Regions from separate parts of the Streptomyces pluripotens genome, predicted to be linked through region 2. Evidence: riboswitches for the same ligand, from Rfam matches in the RefSeq annotation. Region 2 holds a riboswitch; each other region holds the start of a gene.

Region 1 (6,179 bases), 2.0 Mb from region 2:
TCCTCGTGGTGTGCTGTGTCGACGTGGGTGGATGTCGCGGCGGGGGCTGGACTCCTCAGGGTATTCGGGGGACTTTTGCCTAAAAGGCAAGAAAATTGCCGTACGGGCAACTTATCGGGCTCAATGGAGGCATGAACGCCCCAGAAGGCGAGCGGGCGGCGGATCAAGTTGACCAGCTGACCGCCGTCGCTCCGCAGCTGCGCGCACTGCGCCGACGATCCGGCCTCACCCTGGAGGCCGCTGCCCGAACAGTTGGGCTCTCGCCAGCCCATCTCTCCCGTCTGGAAACCGGGCACCGCCAGCCCTCTCTGCCGATGCTTCTCGCACTCGCCCGTACCTACGGTACGACCGTCTCCGAACTGCTCGGCGAGACGGTCGCCGACCGGGAGGCGATTGTGCGCGCCGCAGAGATGGAGCCGACCCGGGCAGGCGGCTGGACCTACGTGCAGGCCGGGGCGCCTGGACGCGGTATGCAGGCCCTGCGCGTCCACGTGCCGTACGGCTCCCAGGGTGACATCGTGCGCGTCCACCCGGGTGAGGAATGGCTCTACGTCCTCAAGGGGCGCCTCCGGTTGGGCCTTGGCGACACCGCGCACCTGCTCGGGTCCGGGGACAGTGCGCACTTCGACTCGCTCACCCCGCACCGCCTCGCCGCCGAGGGCCACGACGGCGTGGAACTGCTGTTCGTCCACACCTTGTTGCAGAGTCCCACGGCCGCGCTGTGCCTGGGGCCGCTGAACGGAGAACTGCCATGAGCGATTTTGAGACCAAGTTCCCCCGTGCCCTGTGGGTCCGGCTGATCATCTACATCGCCCTCGGCCATGTCCTCGCCGCATTCCTCTACCTGCTGTTCGCGGTGGGCGCGAAGGGTTGAGCCGGTGGGCCGGGTGCAGTCCCGCCGGCTGCCTGCTGGACTGACCGGCGGGGTCCGGTCAGTCCAGCAGGCGCTCACGCAGCCGGTCCCGGGTCTCTGCGGAGAGGCCGAGACCCTGCTCCAGGTAGAGGTCGACCCCGCCCCAGGTGTCCTCGATGCTCGCGAAAGCTGCCTGCAGATACTCGGCGCGCGCTTCGAACATCGGACTGAGCAGATCCATCACCTCAGCGCTGTACGCGGTCTCCGCGCTGCCGCTGCGGTGGACCTTGTAGCGGCGGTGCTTGGCGTTGGACTCCAGGTAGTCGGCGACGATCGCCTCGCGTTCCACACCCACCGCGAGGAGCGTGACCGCTATGGAGATGCCTGCGCGGTCCTTGCCCGCCGCGCAGTGCATCAGTGCGGGCACACTGTCCTCGGCGAGCGCGTGCAGCACCTGCGAGTGCTCGCTGGTGCGTTCTACGACGATGGCCCGGTACGAGGCGACCATCCGGGCTGCCCCCTTGCCGTCGTCCAGGATCGCGCGCAGCTGGTTGAGGTCGCCGTCGCGGACCAACTTCCAGAACTCGGCTCCGTCCGCCGGGTCACTCAAGGGCAGGTTCACGTTCCGTACGCCGGGGAGTTCGACGTCGGGGCCCTCCAGCTTCTGGTCGGCCGCGTTGCGGAAGTCGAAGACCGTGTGCAAGCCCAGGGAGGCGAGGAAGGTCGCGTCGTCCCCCGTCGCGTGCGCCAGGTGCCCGCTGCGGAACAGCATGCCGTGGCGCACCCGCCGTCCATGCACGGTCGGCAGTCCGCCCACGTCACGGAAATTGCGCACGCCGGTCAGCTCCGGCTCGGTCGACGGGACCTGCTGCGTCACGGGGGCTCCTCCCAATCGGCCCCGCCGGCGCGGCTCGTCGACGGGCGCACTGTCGACCATACGACATCGATTTCCTCAGGCAATGAGTTGTCCACAGGGCATTGCCACGCGAGCGAGACGGCCTGATGATGTTCAGACTCGGTCGGATTTGTTGACACCTGTGGGGTTTCGATGGTGGAGATCGCCGAAGACGGACGTACCTGGCTCCTGTCAGGGCCCGCCAGCAGTTATGCGCTGCATCTCACCGGGGCGGATGAACTCTTGCACCTCCACTGGGGGCCGCGGATCGCGCTCGCGGACGCCGAGGAGCTGGCGGTCTGTCCGCTGCCCGTCTACCGGCCCTTCGAGTCCCCGCTCGACGGCCGCGAGGAATACCCGGTCGAGGGCGGCCCCCGCTTCGTCCGCCCCGCCCTGTCCGCGCGCACCAGGGAACGGCGCGGCACCGAGTGGCGCTTCGTGTCGTACGAGGCCGGGGGAGGGGGAGAACTGCGGCTCCGCTTCGACGACGGCGGGCTGGGGATCACCCTGCACTACCGGATGCGCGGTGATGTCGTCGAGCGCTGGGTCACCCTGGCGAACGGCGGGCACACCGGGGTGGAGTTGCTGCGGGCCGACGCCGCCACCTGGACGCTCCCCGACCGTGAGGGTTGGCGGCTGTCCCAGCTGCACGGTCGGTGGGCGGCGGAGTCCCGGCTCGTTACCTCGGCGCTCACCTATGGCGAGAAGGTCATCGGTAGCCGTCGGGGCCACACCGGCCACCAGCACCTGCCCTGGGTCGCACTCGACACCGATGCCACCGAGGAGCACGGCGAGGTGTACGGCTGTGCGCTGGGCTGGTCCGGCTCTTGGCGCATCGCGGTCGCCCAACTCCCTGACGCGCGCGTGCAGATCACCGGTGGCGCCGGCTACGACGACTCCGGCCTGCTGCTCCTTCGGTCGGGGGAGTCGTACACCACCCCGGTCTTCGCGGGCCTGTGGAGCGGTGGTGGCTTCGGCGGGGCCAGTCGTACCTGGCACGCGTACCAGCGTGCTCACATCATCCCCGACGCGGAGCGGGACCGGCCCGTCCTCTTCAACTCCTGGGAGGCCACCGGTTTCGACATCTGCGAGGAGCAACAGGCCGCCCTGGCCCGCCGGGCCGCCGGCATCGGCGTCGAGCTGTTCGTGGTGGACGACGGATGGTTCGGTGCCCGCACCAGCGACCGCGCCGGGCTCGGTGACTGGACCGCCGCCCCCGACCGCTTCCCGCGCGGCCTCAAGCCCCTCGCCGACCAGGTACATGGACTCGGCATGCAGTTCGGTGTCTGGGTCGAGCCGGAGATGGTCAATCCGGACAGCGATCTCTATCGCGCCCACCCGGACTGGGTGCAATACCAAATGGGACGTAAGCGGACGGAGCTGCGCAATCAACTCGTCCTCAACTTGGCCCGAGAGGACGTCCAGGAATATCTGTGGGAGCAGTTGGACGCACTGTTGTCGAGTGCTCCGATCGACTATGTGAAGTGGGACTTCAACCGCTGCTTCACCGATGCCGGCTGGCCCGGGGAGCCGTATCCGCAGCATCTGTGGGTGGACCACGTGCGTGCCCTGTACGCCCTGGTGGACCGGTTGCGCGCGGCCCACCCCGCGGTCGCCTTCGAGTCCTGCTCCGGTGGTGGTGGCCGGATCGACCTCGCAGTGATGAGCCGCACCGACCAAGTGTGGACCTCCGACAACACCGACCCACTGGACCGGCTGGTCATTCAGTACGGCTTCAGTCAGATCCACCCCGCCCGGGTCATGGCCGCCTGGGTCACGGACAGTCCGAATACCCAGCTCAACGGCAGGGTGAGTACGCTGCGGTTCCGTTTCGTCAGCGCCATGGCCGGGGTGCTCGGCGTGGGTGGCGACCTGGTGCGGTGGAGTGCGGAGGAGCTGGCCGAGGCCCGGCTGTGGGTGGAGCTGTACAAGCGGATCCGTCCGGTGGTCCAGCGTGGCGAGCTGTACCGGCTCAGGCCCCCGACGGGCGGGCTGAGTGCGGTCCAGTACGTCCTGGGGCAGGAGGTCGTGATCTTGGCCTGGCTGCAGGCGCAGGGCTATGGCGAGCCGGTTCCAGCGCTGCGGTTGCGGGGACTCGATCCGACGGCTTCCTATGAATGCCGCGAAACGGGCGAAGTGCACAGGGGCGCTGTCCTGCTCCATGGCGGACTGCGAACCGGGCTGCGTGGCGACCTGGATGCGACGGTTCTCCGTCTGCGTCGCATCTGAGCTTTCTACCCGAATTGCAGCCTTCGCTCTAACTCGCCATGGAATAGGGGGTCATGGTGCGCCGTTGCGTGAGGAGCATCATATTCGTGACCGTACGTCGTGTGTCATGTTTCTGTAATTCGCTTGTTTTGAAGGGGAATTGCAAGGACGTAGGCGGCGGGAATTCACGGAGAGTGACGGTGGTTTCCGTCTTTGATCACCGGATTCGTGACCGGCGGGAACCGGCTGCTTGTTTCCGTGCGTCCCACTCCCTTACGTTCGCCACCAATCCGGACGGAACGCCGAGTCCTGCCGCCGCCCGGAGTCCCCACACTTGACCCGTGTTCGGCAGGAGCGGGGGACCCACCAGGTACGACTGCCTGTCCGGTCTCCGTGACAGGCCAGGGGTGCAGCCGCACACCGCGGCCGGGCAGCTCCAGCCCGAACCCGACAGCTGACCTCGCAGGCGCCGGAGAGGAATGCGCCATGCCCGCGAAGGGTAAGCACCGACGTCCCAAGACCCAGCGTCTTTCCCGCTCCGTCGCTGCCGCCGGAACCGGCGGGGCCGCGCTGGCCCTCCCGCTCATCGGGGCCACCGGAGCGCACGCGGCCCCCGCGTCGCAGTCCGTTTCCGCCGGGGCCATGCGATCCCTTCCGACTGTGGTGAAGGAGGCCGCCCAGCCGAGTCCAGGTGTGCGTCACTACACGGTGAAGCCCGGCGACTGCCTTTCGGTGATCGCCGACAGGCAGCATGTCCGTGGCGGATGGCACCGGCTCTACGACGACAACCGGCAGGCCATCGGCGGCGACCCGTCGCTGATCCACCCGGGCCTGAGGCTCACGCTCGGCGCGCAGGCCCGTACCGGGTCCGCCACCCCCCAGCACACCACCGGGACCTCAGCGTCCCCGGGCGCCCCGCGGTCCGCCACGTCGCAGGCGGCTCCGGTCTCCCCGTCATCCGGCTCCACCGCCGTGACAGCCGCCTCCACCGGCTACACCCTCCCGGTGACCGGTGCCGCCATCGGCACCGGCTACCACGTGGCCGGCAGCATGTGGTCGAGCGGCTACCACACCGGTGTCGACTTCGTCGTCCCGACCGGCACCTCCGTGAAGGCCGTGGCCGCAGGCACGGTCGTCGCGGCCGGCTGGGGAGGTGCCTACGGCAACCAGGTCGTCATCAGGCTGAACGACGGCTACTACGCCCAGTACGCCCACCTCTCCCAGCTCTCCGTCTCGGCCGGCCAAACGGTGTCCGAAGGCCAGCAGATCGGCCTGTCCGGTGCCACCGGAAACGTGACCGGCCCGCACCTGCACTTCGAGATCCGCACCACGCCGAACTATGGCTCCGACGTCGATCCGGTCGGGTACCTGCGCCAGCACGGCGTCGCAGTGGGCTGAGGAATCTCCCGCCCCAGCTACGCGACCCTCCTGTCCTGGACCACTCGCCCGGGTCTCGAACCGGGGGCCGGCCTCCGATGTTCGGGGGCCGGCCTCCGATACCTCCGGCACCCCCCTGGCGCGGCGATCACGCATTCAACGCGTTCAGAGGTGGCCGTATTCCTGGATCGCACCACACCAGGGAGTGGCTCATCTCACCGCCCGTCAACCCCTGCCTACGGTCGCGTAGGTCACATCCGGAGGTGAATCATGGTCCGATGTGGTTGACGATTCGAAGAATGACAACAGATCAGTGATCGGGTCGTACGCAGCGGTGGGGGACAGCTTCACCGAGGGCGTCGGCGATCCCGGCCCCGACGGGGCGTTCGTGGGCTGGGCCGACCGGCTCGCGGTGCTGCTCGCAGACCGGCGTCCCGAGGGCGACTTCCAATACACCAACCTCGCCGTGCGCGGGAAGCTGCTGGACCAGATCGTGGCTGATCAACTCCCAAGAGCCGTCGAGCTGGCCCCGGACCTGATTTCCCTCTGCGCGGGCGGCAACGACATCATCCGCCCCGGTACCGACCCGGACGACGTGGCCGAGCGGTTCGAGCGGGCCGTGGTCCGGCTCACCGAGGCTGCGGGCACGGTGATGGTGACGACCGGCTTCGACACTCGTGGCGTCCCTGTGCTCAAGCATCTGCGCGGCAAGATAGCCACCTACAACGGACACGTGCGTGCCATCGCCGACCGCTACGGCTGCCCCGTCCTCGACCTGTGGTCCCTCAAGTCCGTGCAGGACCGCAGGGCCTGGGACAGCGACCGGCTGCACCTCTCCCCCGAGGG
Region 2 (6,179 bases):
GCCTCCACCGACGCTCCGCCGGTGGATGAGGACCTGGATCGACTGACCCAGCGGGAACGCGAGGTACTGCGTCTGATCGCCCGTGGCTATGCCTACAAGGAGATCGCCAAGCAACTGTTCATCTCGGTGAAGACGGTCGAATCCCATGTCTCGGCGGTGCTGCGCAAGCTCCAGCTTTCCAATCGTCACGAGCTGACCCGTTGGGCGACCGCGCGCAGGCTGGTCTGACCTCTGCGGGGCGGCCCTCACGCCACCCTGGTCGCCCCCGCGAACGGCATCTCGTCGATCGGAGCCAGCCGCACGGGTGCCGACGGGTTCGGCGCGTGGATCATCTGGCCGTTGCCGATGTAGAGGCCGACGTGACTGATCCCGGAGTAGAAGAACACCAGGTCGCCCGGCTGGAGTTCGGAGCGGGAGACGCGCCGGCCCGCGTTGATCTGAGCGTAGGTGGTGCGCGGTAGCGAGACACCGGCGGAGCGGTACGCAGCTTGCACCAGCCCAGAGCAGTCGAAGGCGTTGGGACCCGTCGCGCCCCACACATAGGGGCTGCCGAGCTTGGCGTAGGCATAGGAGATGGCCGCGGCGGCGCGCGCGTCCGGAGCTGTGGCCGACCCGGCACGCTCCAGCGTCTTGCGGGCACCCGGGGCCGCCCGGGAAGCGCGCCCGGCCGTAGCGCTGTCGCCGACGACTTCCTTCCGCTCCCGCGGACTGAGCCGGGCGAGCAGCTTCTGCGCCTCGTCGAGCTTGCTGGTGATGGTCTTCTTCTGCCGTTTCAGCTCCGCCTGCCGTGCCCGCAGCGACTTCAGCTCGACGCGCGCAGTGCCGCGCAACTGCTCGACCTCTCGCAGTTGTGTGCGCACTCGTGACACTGCGGCGGCCTGTCGGTCGCCGGCCCGCTCCGCGAACGCGGCGCCGTCCAGGTACCGGTCGGGGTCACTGGACAGGGCCAGCTGCCAGGCCGGGGCGATGCCGCCCTGCCGGTACTGCGCCGCCGCGATCGAGCCCAGTGCCTCGCGGGTCGAGTTCAGCTTCTGCTGTTTGCGGGCGGCCTCGTCCCGCAGCGTGTTCAGCCGCCGCTGGGCCGTGTCCGCCTTCTCCTTGGCCCCGTCGTACTTCTCGGTGGCGGCCTCGGCATCCTGGTACAGCTTGTCGACCTTCGCCTTCACCTGCGCCGGCGTCAGCTGTGGTGCGGCGTGCCCCGTTCCTTCGAAGCCCGTTGCGGTGGCCGCGCCCGCGAGGGCGAGCGTGGCGGCCGTCCGGGCCGTATGGCCGCCCAGCGGGCGTTGCCGGGGCTTGCGGTGCGCTGCCACCTGTACCGTCACGTCCTTTCACGGGACTGGATGGGACTAGTACGACCGAGCGTTCGGTGTGCCCGGCGGCGCCCCGCACAGGGGGAACGGACCGCCGCCGGGCCCTTCTCGGCGGTGGTGTCCGACTGCCGCCCCTGGCCCGGGCGGCGATGGGGAGCCGGTCACCTGGAGGAGGACGCTAAGCCGCACTGTGACGAGTGGGTAACGCGTGTACGGAACTGGCTCTGAAGGATCAGGATGTGACCTTGTGTGACAGCACGAGCCGCCTGGAGGCACCGGCTTCACGCGGTGCGGTGACCGAAATGCGGAAAGTGGCGAGGTCAGGAGGCGTGGGGTGCTAGGGGCGCATGGATGCAAGATCCATGCCGACGCCGGGCGGGCCCGGTGAAGGGCGGCCCGCGCACCTCTGGTTAGGCTCCGGCACCATGGACGTACTCATCCATTTCTTCGTCGGCCTGCACATCATCGGCATCGCGGCGCTACTCGGCGGTTTTCTCACCCAGATGAAGGCGATAGGCCAGGGCACGGCCCGGTTCGTCCCCGGGATGCTCCATGGTGCCCTGACCATGCTCGTCACCGGAGTCGCCCTGGTCGGCCTCCACCAGGCCCACGGCTATCCGGTCAACACCGTCAAGATTGGTGTGAAGCTGGCGCTGCTGATCGTGATCCTCGGGCTGGTCTATGTGAAGCGCGACGAGGAGCGGATCGACAAGGGCCTCTTCGGGCTGGTCGGCCTGCTGACCACGGTGAACATCTTCATCGCCGTCCTGTGGACCTGACACTCGACCGCGCACTCCACGGCCGCCCGCCCGTGCCGTCGAGCCGGCCGCGAGCACCGGATGCGACGCCCCGCGCGCTCGGAGACCCTGCCGTACCCGCGCGACGCGCATGGGCGCGGGTACGTGCAGACGGCGGGGTCAGGCCGGACGCACCACGTGGTGGACGGTCGACTCGCCACCGTGGTCGAGGGACTCCTCGCAGACGTACGTGCCGGGCTTCGGGGCGTGGATCATGCTGCCGTTGCCCGTGCAGAGTCCCACGTGGCTGCAGTCGTCATGAAAGAAGACCAGGTCACCGGCGCGCGCGTCATCGGGGGAGACCGGGGTACCCGCGGCGGCCTGCTCTCGGGCGCCACGGGGGAGGGTGACACCGGCGGCCTTCCAGGCGGCCTGGGTGAGGCCGGAACAGTCGTAGGAGCCAGGACCGCTGGCACCGCTGACGTACGGCTTGCCGATTTGGGCTCGGGCGAAGACGACCGCCCTGTCGGCCCGCGTGGCCTGGGAGACGGAGGAGGCGCGGCCCCGCGGCGCCGGATCCTCCCGACCGCGCTGTCCGGCCGCGGCCGTCGGTCCGTGCTCCCGGGCCACCAGGCGGCCCAGGAGTTCACGCGCGGTGGCGAGCTTGTGCTGGACGTCGGCCTTGGCGGTCTTCACGTCGTAGTGCGAAGCCGTCGGCGTCTCCGGGCTCCTGGTGGCCTTGCCCCGATCGGCGGCGTCCCGCACGCGTGAGGCCAGCCGGTTCATCACCAGGTTCTGGGCGAAGTGATCCTGCGGGTACTCCGCGAGAAGAGCGGTGGCCGAATCCTGGGTGGTCGCGAAGGGCCCCAGCCCGTCACGGGCCTTGGTGCGCCGGCCCGCGCGCCGGGCGCCTTCCCCGTGCGGTTCGCCGGACCGGGGCCGCTGCAGGGCCGCCGCTTCCCCCTCCGGCGCCGAGTCGGGCCGGCGGTAGAACTCGTCGATCTTCTTCTCGATCTCCTCCGGGCTGGGCCCGCCGTCACCGGCGGGTGCCGCCGGGGTCGGCTGGGGCAGTACGGCCACCGACGCGAGGGTGGCGGTGGCGAGAGCGGCGGGAGAGGGGGTGTGCACACCCGCTCCGTGGGTCCCGCCGGGGCGCGTCTTGCGGTGCGACGCCAAGGGAGGCGACTCCTTCCAATGTGCCGCCTGCCGGGTTAGCTGTCGGGTTCGGGCGGGTGCTTCGGAAGGGTTGCCCTACGGCGTCATCCCAGGTGGGATTCGGCCGATTCACCCCAGGATCGGTGGGTCCCCGGCTCCGGGCACCCGTGCGGGCGCGCCGGACTCGGCGGAGGCCGTGCGGCCCGGCGACGTTCGCCGGAAGGGGGTCGTGCGGCCTGACGGCAACTTAGCCAACTCGTGTGACTTCTGTGAAGGTTGGTGAGCGGTATGTCCGATACATTTCCGTGACCTGAGGATGGTTTCGCGCACGGGTGATCACGTACCTGCGCAGCGTGAAGGGCTGATCGGTGCCCGGGCGGTGAAGATCGACCCATCGGGAATCCGGCCGGGTTCGGGGGACGGCGACCGGTTGTCGGTGCGGCGCCCTAGACTCGTAGAGCGATGAGCAGCCTCTTTGACGACAGCTTCCTGGCGGACCTCCAGCCCCCGCGCGGGCACGAGGAGGAACCCCCGCCACCGCCCGAGGGCGATCACGCTCCGGAGCCCCTTCCGGACGATCTGTTCGGCGGGAAGTTCGACGTGCCGCAGGACCGGGACGCCCACTACCGCGGCGGAGCCCCGCGCCCCGTGCTCGACCCGGCGGCGCTGCTGCAGGGGCTGAACGAGAACCAGCGTGCCGCAGTCGTGCACGCCGGCTCGCCACTGCTCATCGTCGCCGGCGCAGGCTCCGGCAAGACCCGCGTGCTCACCCATCGCATCGCCCACCTGCTCGCCGAGCGGAATGTCCACCCGGGCCAGATCCTCGCGATCACCTTCACCAACAAGGCTGCGGGCGAGATGAAGGAGCGGGTCGAGCGGCTCGTCGGCCCGCGTGCGAGCGCGATGTGGGTGATGACCTTCCACAGCGCGTGTGTGCGCATCCTGCGCCGGGAGTCGAAGAAACTCGGATTCACGTCGTCGTTCTCGATCTACGACGCCGCTGACAGCAAGCGCCTGATGGCCCTGGTCTGCCGCGACCTGGACCTCGATCCCAAGCGCTTTCCGCCCAAGTCCTTCAGCGCCAAGATCAGCAACCTGAAGAACGAGCTGATCGACGAGGAGGACTTCGCCGCCCAGGCCAACGACGGCTTCGAGAAGACCCTCGCCCAGGCCTACGCCCTGTACCAGTCGCGGCTGCGCGAGGCGAACGCCCTCGACTTCGACGACCTGATCATGACGACGGTCAACCTGCTGCGCGCCTTCCCGGACGTCGCCGAGCATTACCGTCGCCGCTTCCGGCACGTCCTGGTCGATGAGTACCAGGACACCAACCACGCCCAGTACGCGCTGGTTCGCGAGCTCGTCGGGACCGGCGAGCACGACGAGAGTGCGCCCCCCAGCGAGCACGACCTCCCGCCCGCCGAGCTCTGCGTGGTGGGCGACGCGGACCAGTCGATCTACGCGTTCCGCGGTGCGACGATCCGCAACATCCTCCAGTTCGAGGAGGACTACCCGAACGCGACGACGATCCTGCTGGAGCAGAACTACCGTTCCACGCAGACCATCCTGTCCGCCGCCAACGCGGTCATCGAACGCAACGAGTCCCGCCGCCCGAAGAACCTGTGGACCAACGCGGGCCAGGGCGCACGGATCACCGGGTACGTCGCCGACACCGAGCACGACGAGGCCCAGTTCGTCGCAGACGAGATAGACCGCCTGGTCGACGCGGGCGAGGCCCGGGCGGGCGACATCGCCGTCTTCTACCGCACGAATGCACAGTCCCGTGTCTTCGAAGAGGTCTTCATCCGTGTCGGCCTGCCCTACAAGGTGGTCGGAGGGGTCCGCTTCTACGAGCGCAAGGAGGTCCGGGACGTCCTCGCCTATCTGCGTGTCCTCGCCAACCCCGAGGACTCGGTGCCACTGCGCCGCATCCTCAACGTGCCCAAACGGGGCATCGGTGAGCGCGCGGAGGCGATGATCGACGCCCTCTCCCAACGCGAGAGGATCAGCTTCCCGCAGGCGCTCAAGCGTGTGGACGAGGCATATGGCATGGCCGCGCGCTCCACCAACGCGGTCAAGCGGTTCAACACGCTGATGGAGGAACTGCGTACCGTCGTGGAGTCCGGCGCGGGGCCGGCCACCATCCTGGAGGCGGTCCTCGAACGCACTGGCTACCTGGCTGAGTTGCAGACCTCTACTGATCCGCAGGACGAGACCCGCATCGAGAACCTGCAGGAGCTCGCGGCCGTCGCCCTGGAGTTCGAACAGGAGCGCGGGGAAGACCGGGAGAGTACACTCGCCGACTTCCTTGAGCAGGTCGCCCTGGTCGCCGACTCCGACCAGATTCCGGACGAGGGCGACGGTGACGGCGTCATCACACTGATGACCCTGCACACCGCCAAGGGCCTGGAGTTCCCGGTCGTCTTCCTGACCGGAATGGAGGACGGCGTCTTCCCGCACATGCGAGCCCTCGGCCAGACCAAGGAACTGGAGGAGGAGCGGCGCCTGGCGTACGTCGGCATCACGCGGGCACGGGAGCGGCTCTACCTCACGCGCTCGGCGATGCGCAGCGCCTGGGGGCAGCCGTCGTACAACCCGCCCTCACGCTTCCTGGAAGAGATCCCGGCCGCCCACCTGGTATGGAAGCGGACGGGGGCGGCGGCACCGGTGTCCTCCGGCCCGGCCTCCGGGATCGCGGCCTCGCTGTCCTCGGCCCGCTCGCGCTCCTCGGCTTCGGGGGCGTCCGGGTTCGCCACACGGCGCGCCACCGAGAAACCGGTGGTCGCGCTGGCCGTCGGGGACCGGGTCACCCACGATCAGTTCGGGCTCGGCACGGTCGTCGCGGTGAAGGGCACGGGTGCCAACGCCGAGGCGACGATCGACTTCGGCGACGCCAAGCCGAAGCGGCTGCTGCTCCGGTACGCCCCGGTGGAGAAGCTGTAGTCCACCGGCAGGGGCCCTGGACTCCACTGGACGT
Region 3 (6,179 bases), 1.6 Mb from region 2:
GAGCCGGGCGTGGACGTCGTCCGTGCCCTGCACCTGCACCTGACCGGCCGCCCGGTTCCGGAGGGAAAACAGCGCACCGGTCACCGCTACATCGTGGAGAACATCGACCTGCCCGCCCTCCTCGCCTACCGCCGTAGCGGCTACACGACACCGCACGCGCCGGCGAAGGCGAGCGGTACGGAGCTGGCCTGGCTCGCGGGTGACGACCCGCTGCCGTTCCTCACGATGCTCGCCCGCTTCGTGCGCCCGGGCGCGAAGCACCTCTACCAACTGTGGCGGACCAACCGCCGGGGCAGTCGCACCTCCATGAAGGAGGCAAGGCCACACAGGTGGCGCACCGCGTCCTGGGGAGGGACTTCGTGATTCGACCGGTAGCAGTCATCGGGGCCGGGCCGTTCGGCCTGTCCACCGCCGCCCATCTGCGGGCGCGCGGCATCCCCGTCCGCGTCTTCGGCGACCCCATGGTGAGCTGGCGGGACCACATGCCCGAGGGGATGCTCCTCAAGTCGACGCCCGCTGCCTCCAGCCTCGACTGCCCGCAGTCCGGTTACACCCTTGCCGATTACTGCGACGCGGCCGGAACCCGCCGTCTGGTGACCGACGAGGACATCATCCCGGTGGAGACCTTCACCGCCTACGGCGAGTGGTTCCAGCAGAAGCTCGTCCCCGGCCTGGAACGGGTCCGTGTCGTCTCGGTGGACCGCGCCGACAACGCGGGCTTCGCGCTCACACTGGAATCGGGGGAGTCGTTCACGGCCCGGGCGGTCGTCGCCGCCACCGGCCTGTCGGGCCTCGCGCATCTCCCCGCCGAGCTGGCCGTGGCGGCGCCCGGCGGACCCGCCCCGACGGGCCCGGTCTCGCACAGCTCCCAGCACCACGACCTCAGCCGCTTCGTGGGCAAGGAGCTGATCGTCGTCGGCGCGGGACAGTCCGCGCTGGAGACGGCGGCGCTCGCCGCCGAGGCGGGCGCCACGGTGCGTGTCGTCTCGCGCGGACGCGGCCGGGTCGCCTTTGGCTCCCCGCCCTGGAAACAGCCCAGGTTCAGGCCCGCGTCCCCGTTCGGACGCGCCTGGTCGCTGTGGGCGTTCAGCTACTACCCGCACCCCTACCGCTACCTGCCCGATGCCACCCGCCACTACCTGGTCCGCCGGGTCCTGGGCCCGCTCGGGGCCTGGTGGCTGCGTGAACGCTTCACGGACCGGGTGCAGGTCCACGAGGTCGAGCGGGTGCTGGGGGCCGAGTCCCGGGACGGCACCCCCGTCCTCACGGTCCGCACGCACGCAGGCCGGACCGAGCGACTCACCGCGGACCACGTCATCGCCGCCACCGGCTACCGCGTTGACATCGCGGCGATGGACTTCCTCGGGTACGAACTGCGCACCCGGCTCGCGGTGAGCCGCGGTACGCCGAAACTGGGACCCGGGTACGTCTCCTCCGTACCGGGCTTGTACTTCACCGGCCTCTCGGCGGCGTCCTCCTACGGCCCGGTGATGCGCTTTGTCTGCGGCACCGAGTTCGCCTCCCCGCGGCTGGCGGAGCACCTGGCCGCAGCCCATGGCTGAAGGCGGCGAAGCCGCCTGGGCCGGGCACGGCTCCCGTTTCGGCGTCTCACCACCCCGCTCACCGACGCGTTCAACCGCAACCTCACCGCCATCGAGGGGCTCGCGGGCCTCACTTGAGGCCGAGCAGTGCGTAAGTGCGCGGCAGAACAGTGAAGTCGGCGGGGCTGCGGTGTCCGTATTCTCTGATCATGGCACCCACCCCCGCATATGCACTGATCGCGACCGACCTGGACGGGACGCTGCTGCGCGGCGACGACACCGTCTCCGACCGGTCTCTCGCCGCGCTCGCCCGGGTGGCGCGGGCCGGAGCCCGGCACCTCGTCGTGACGGGCCGCCCGGCCCCGCGGGTGCGGTCGTTGCTGGCCCAACTCAGCTGCGCGGGCCTCGCGGTGTGCGGGCAGGGGGCCCAGGTCTACGACGCCGGAAACGACTGCCTGCTGTGGTCGGTCCGGCTGGACCGCGAGCTGGCCGAGACGGCGCTCGGCAAGATCGAGGCCGAAGTGGGGCAGGTGTTCGCGGCCGTCGACCAGGACGGTGTGGACGGGCTCACGCTCATCGAACCCGGATATCGGATGCCCCACCCGACCCTGCCCGCGGTGCGGGTCGGACGCCGCGACGACCTGTGGTGCGAACCCATCAGCAAGGTGCTGCTGCGCCATGCCACCTTGTCCGATGACGAGTTGGCGGCCGTGGCGTGCGCGGTGGTGGGCTCGCTGGCGACGGTCACCATGTCGGGGCCGGGAACCGTGGAACTCCAGCCGCGCGGGGTGACCAAGGCGACCGGGCTGGCGCTGGCCGCCGAGCATCTCGGCACTGGTCCCGAACGGGCCTTGGCCTTCGGTGACATGCCCAACGACATCCCGATGTTCGACTGGGCCGCGCACGGGATCGCCATGGCCAACGCCCATCCCGAACTGAAGGCCGTGGCCGACGAGACCACCTCGTCGAACGAGGACGACGGCGTCGCCGTCGTCCTCGAAAGACTCTTCCTCGCCGGCTGAACCAGCTGAACCAGCTGACCGGCTGGCTGGCGCATCAGCGCGACGCTGTCCGACGGGAAGCCGGTGCGCACCGGGTCGTCAGGTGCCGGTGCGCACCGGTCCGTCAGCGGTGGGGCGCCGGTCCGTCAGTGGTGGGGCGCCGGTGGGGCAACGGGGGTGTGCCGGTGGGGCAGCGGCGACGCGCCGCTCTGCCGGCTGTCAGTACGCGCCGTACACGTTGTCGATCGACCCGTACCGCGCGGCCGCGTAGTTGCAGGCGGCGGTGATGTTGGCGACCGGGTCGTAGGGGTCGAACGAGGTGCCGGCCACGTGGTACGCGGCGAAGGTCGGGTCGATGACCTGGAGCAGGCCCTTGGACGGGGTACCCGCGGCGGCGTTGGAGTCCCAGAGGTTGATGGCGCGGGGGTTGCCCGAGGACTCCCGCATGATGTTGCGGTAGATGCCGTTGTAGGTGCCCGGGATGCCCTTCTGGGCCATGATCGCGAGGGACTCACGGATCCAGCCGTCGAGGTTGTTCGGGTACCCGGCGATGGTGGTGGCCGCCGCCGTGGCAGGACCGGTGGCCGCGGAGGCGGACGTGGCGCCGATGAGCGGCACCGCGAGGACGGCGGCGCTGGTGCCGAGCACGGCGAGGGTGCGGACGAGCCGGTTGTTCCGGGAACGGCGGTACTGAGCGGCAGCAGGCATGGGGAAGTTCCTCTCCGACGCCTGCGAGGTGAGCTGTCGGGTTCGGGCGGGGAGGTGCCCGGCCGTGCCCTGGAGGAGGCACGGCTTCACCCCTAGCCGTTCCGGTGCGGCATGTGCCGTCCGGTCAGGCGACTTACCTGGGTCCCCCGCTCCTGCCGTACGAATGAGTTCGTCGATGGGTTACGCGGGCGGCGGCAGGATTCGGCGTCCGCCCGACGGCCGGGAACGTATGCGAGGGCACATGTCGGGAACAAGTGCCGGATTCACACAACGCACTATTTGACCTTGGTCTGCGCGTTATGGGGTGCTTGATCCTTTTCGGCCGTCTGCCCCCAACTCGCCGACGGGTAGAGGGAGAAGGGGCGTCGGCGGCCGGAGTGGGACGATGATGGTGCGTGACTCAACTCACGAAATGGCAAAGTGCAGCAAATCAGACAAGGGGTATTCAGGGTATTCGGGGTGTTCGGGGTATTCGTACCGGATCCGGATCCGGATCCGGGTGAGGGTGGGGTCTGTGATGTGAGGCTCTGGTGGCGGTGTGGGCGTTACTCCACTTATCACACATTTCGCGACAAAGTGAATGTATTGCCGCTAAGTCAACGAATGTCCGTTCTTATCAACCGATCAAAACCATAGCGATCATGATCCAATACCGCCCGGGCTGGACCGGTGGGCGCTATCGGTGATCGAAACCGGACCGGATACGCTGACTTGAGTGAGGGCAGCGACCTATCGACAAACCGTGTAATCGCCAGCAGGCACCAGCAGACAGGAGACCTCTCGTGACCGTCGTCGGGCCGTTCGGGCTGAACGTGCGGGACCAGGCGCTGGAAGCCGATGTCCAGGCCGGATTGGTGGCTGTCGAAGAAGGCTTGCTCGAAGCCACCAAGAGCGAGGTCCCTTTCATCACCGAGGCCGCACAGCACCTCGTGCGGGCCGGCGGGAAGCGGTTCAGGCCGCTGCTCGTCATGCTCGCGGCGCGATTCGGTGACCCGTCCGCGCCGGGCGTGGTGCCGTCCGCGGTCGTCGTGGAGCTGACCCACCTCGCCACGCTCTACCACGACGACGTCATGGACGAAGCGGCCGTGCGACGTGGCGTGGACAGTGTCAACACCCGCTGGGACAACTCCGTCGCGGTCCTCACCGGTGACTTCCTCTTTGCTCGCGCTTCCCAGATCCTCGCCGACCTGGGCCCGGAGGCCGTCCGGGTGCAGGCGCTCGCCTTCGAACGGCTGGTCACCGGTCAGATCCTGGAGACCGCAGGTCCCGTGGACGGCCGCGACCCGGTCGAGCACTACCTGGAGGTGCTCAGCGGCAAGACGGGCGCGCTGGTGGCGGTGTCCTGCCGGTTCGGCGCCATGATGTCCGGCGCCGACGAGCAGGTCGTCGACGTGCTCACCCAGTACGGCGAACGTCTTGGGGTCGCCTTCCAGCTCGCGGACGACGTCCTGGACATCGCCTCCGACTCCCACGAGTCCGGCAAGACCCCCGGCACCGACCTGCGGGAGGGTATCCCGACGCTGCCCGTGCTCCACCTGCGCGAGCAGGCGGCCCGGCTGGGGCTGCCCGAGGACGTCGCCTTGTGCGAACTGCTGGACTCCGACCTCAGCGACGACACCCGGCACTCCGAGGCGCTGGCCGCGCTGCGCGCGCACCCCGCGCTGGAACAGGCCCGCCGGGACACCGTCCGGTACGCGGAGGAGGCGCGGGCCGCCCTGGCGCCGCTGCCGGACTGCGACGCCAAGGCGGCGCTGACGGAGCTGTGCGACGCGGTGGTGCACCGCGCCGGCTGATGGCCCGCGCGGGACGGTGCCGTGCACGACCCCTACGGGACCCCGAGCCGCCACACCTGCGTGTCATACCGCAGGCGTAGACGGAGTTGCCTCCGAGGACTGACGCTTCCTCACGGCCGGTCTGGTCAGATGGAGACCAGGGACATCACCACTCCTCACCGATTCGGGTGAGAATGGCGGCTCAGGTGGACCAGCGTGAGGACGGCCGCCGCCGACAACGGAGGTAAGGCACACATGGCACCGTACGATTCCGACGAAACAGCGGTCGCCGCGAGGGACGAGCACTCGGGCTCCGGTCGGCGCAAGGCCGCCCGGTACGCCGTCCCCGTGGCGGTGGTGGGGGTGGCAGCGGCCACGATCGGACTGGTCCCGGCGCTCGCCGACTCCGGTGACCCCAACCTGCCGAAGATCACCGCGCAGCAGCTCATCGAGAAGATCGCCAAGTCGGACGTCCAGCAGTTGTCCGGCACCGTGAAGATCAACACCGACCTGGGCCTGCCCAACCTCGGAGGCCTGGAGAACAGCATCGCCTCCCGGGTGGCCAAGGGCTCCGGTGACGGCTCCTCTGCCGACCCGCAGTCCAAATTCACCGAACTGCTCTCCGGCACGCACACCCTGCGCGTCGCCGCCGACGGCCCGGACCGGCAGAAGGTGTCACTGCTGGAGCAAGGCGCCGAGTACAGCCTCATCCACGACGGCAAGGACGTGTGGGGCTACGACAGCAAGAGCAACGAGGTCTACCACGGCACCGCGGCCGACTCCGGCAAGCACCACAGGGCCGAGCCCCCCGCCACGCCCAAGGACTTCGCCGACAAGGCGCTGAAGTCGGTGGACGACACCACCTCCGTCACGGTCGACGGCACCGAGCGGATCGCCGGCCGCGATGCCTACCGGCTGCTGATCCGGCCCAAGCAGTCCGGCACCACGGTCGGCGCGATCAGCATCGTCGTGGACGCGAAGACGGGTCTGCCGCTGAAGTTCACGTTGACCCCGAAGAGCGGGGGCGCCGCGGTCGTCGACGCGGGCTTCACCCAGGTCTCCTTCGCCGAGCCGGCCTCCTCCACCTTCGACTTCACCCCACCCGAGGGGGCGAAGGTCACGCAGGAGAAGCAGCGGACCCAGGCACCCCGGCACGA

What was found. A riboswitch is a leader RNA that binds a small molecule or an ion and turns the genes downstream of it on or off. The one in region 2 is predicted to bind cyclic di-AMP.
Region 1: linked by a shared signal. The riboswitch ahead of LK06_RS28790 (M23 family metallopeptidase) and the one ahead of LK06_RS20280 (C40 family peptidase) in region 2 are both predicted to bind cyclic di-AMP.
Region 3: linked by a shared signal. The riboswitch ahead of LK06_RS12750 (transglycosylase SLT domain-containing protein) and the one ahead of LK06_RS20280 (C40 family peptidase) in region 2 are both predicted to bind cyclic di-AMP.

Annotation. Positions count from the first base shown of each region.
Region 1 covers NZ_CP021080.1:6,493,016-6,499,194, forward strand. Annotated here, with positions in the region: gene LK06_RS28770 (helix-turn-helix domain-containing protein) at 132-755, shown strand; gene LK06_RS28775 (DUF6126 family protein) at 752-874, shown strand; gene LK06_RS28780 (tyrosine-protein phosphatase) at 933-1,730, opposite strand; gene LK06_RS28785 (alpha-galactosidase) at 1,902-3,977, shown strand; cyclic di-AMP (ydaO/yuaA leader) riboswitch at 4,286-4,438, shown strand; gene LK06_RS28790 (M23 family metallopeptidase) at 4,443-5,354, shown strand; gene LK06_RS28795 (SGNH/GDSL hydrolase family protein) at 5,647-6,179, shown strand, end outside.
Region 2 covers NZ_CP021080.1:4,468,983-4,475,161, forward strand. Annotated here, with positions in the region: gene LK06_RS20265 (LuxR C-terminal-related transcriptional regulator) at 1-228, shown strand, start outside; gene LK06_RS20270 (C40 family peptidase) at 246-1,310, opposite strand; gene LK06_RS20275 (hypothetical protein) at 1,736-2,089, shown strand; gene LK06_RS20280 (C40 family peptidase) at 2,228-3,175, opposite strand; cyclic di-AMP (ydaO/yuaA leader) riboswitch at 3,232-3,402, opposite strand; gene pcrA (DNA helicase PcrA) at 3,665-6,145, shown strand.
Region 3 covers NZ_CP021080.1:2,865,988-2,872,166, reverse strand. Annotated here, with positions in the region: gene LK06_RS12765 (carboxylate--amine ligase) at 1-363, shown strand, start outside; gene LK06_RS12760 (FAD-dependent oxidoreductase) at 360-1,562, shown strand; gene LK06_RS12755 (HAD family hydrolase) at 1,751-2,563, shown strand; gene LK06_RS12750 (transglycosylase SLT domain-containing protein) at 2,762-3,250, opposite strand; cyclic di-AMP (ydaO/yuaA leader) riboswitch at 3,254-3,435, opposite strand; gene LK06_RS12745 (polyprenyl synthetase family protein) at 4,033-5,043, shown strand; gene LK06_RS12740 (LolA family protein) at 5,278-6,179, shown strand, end outside.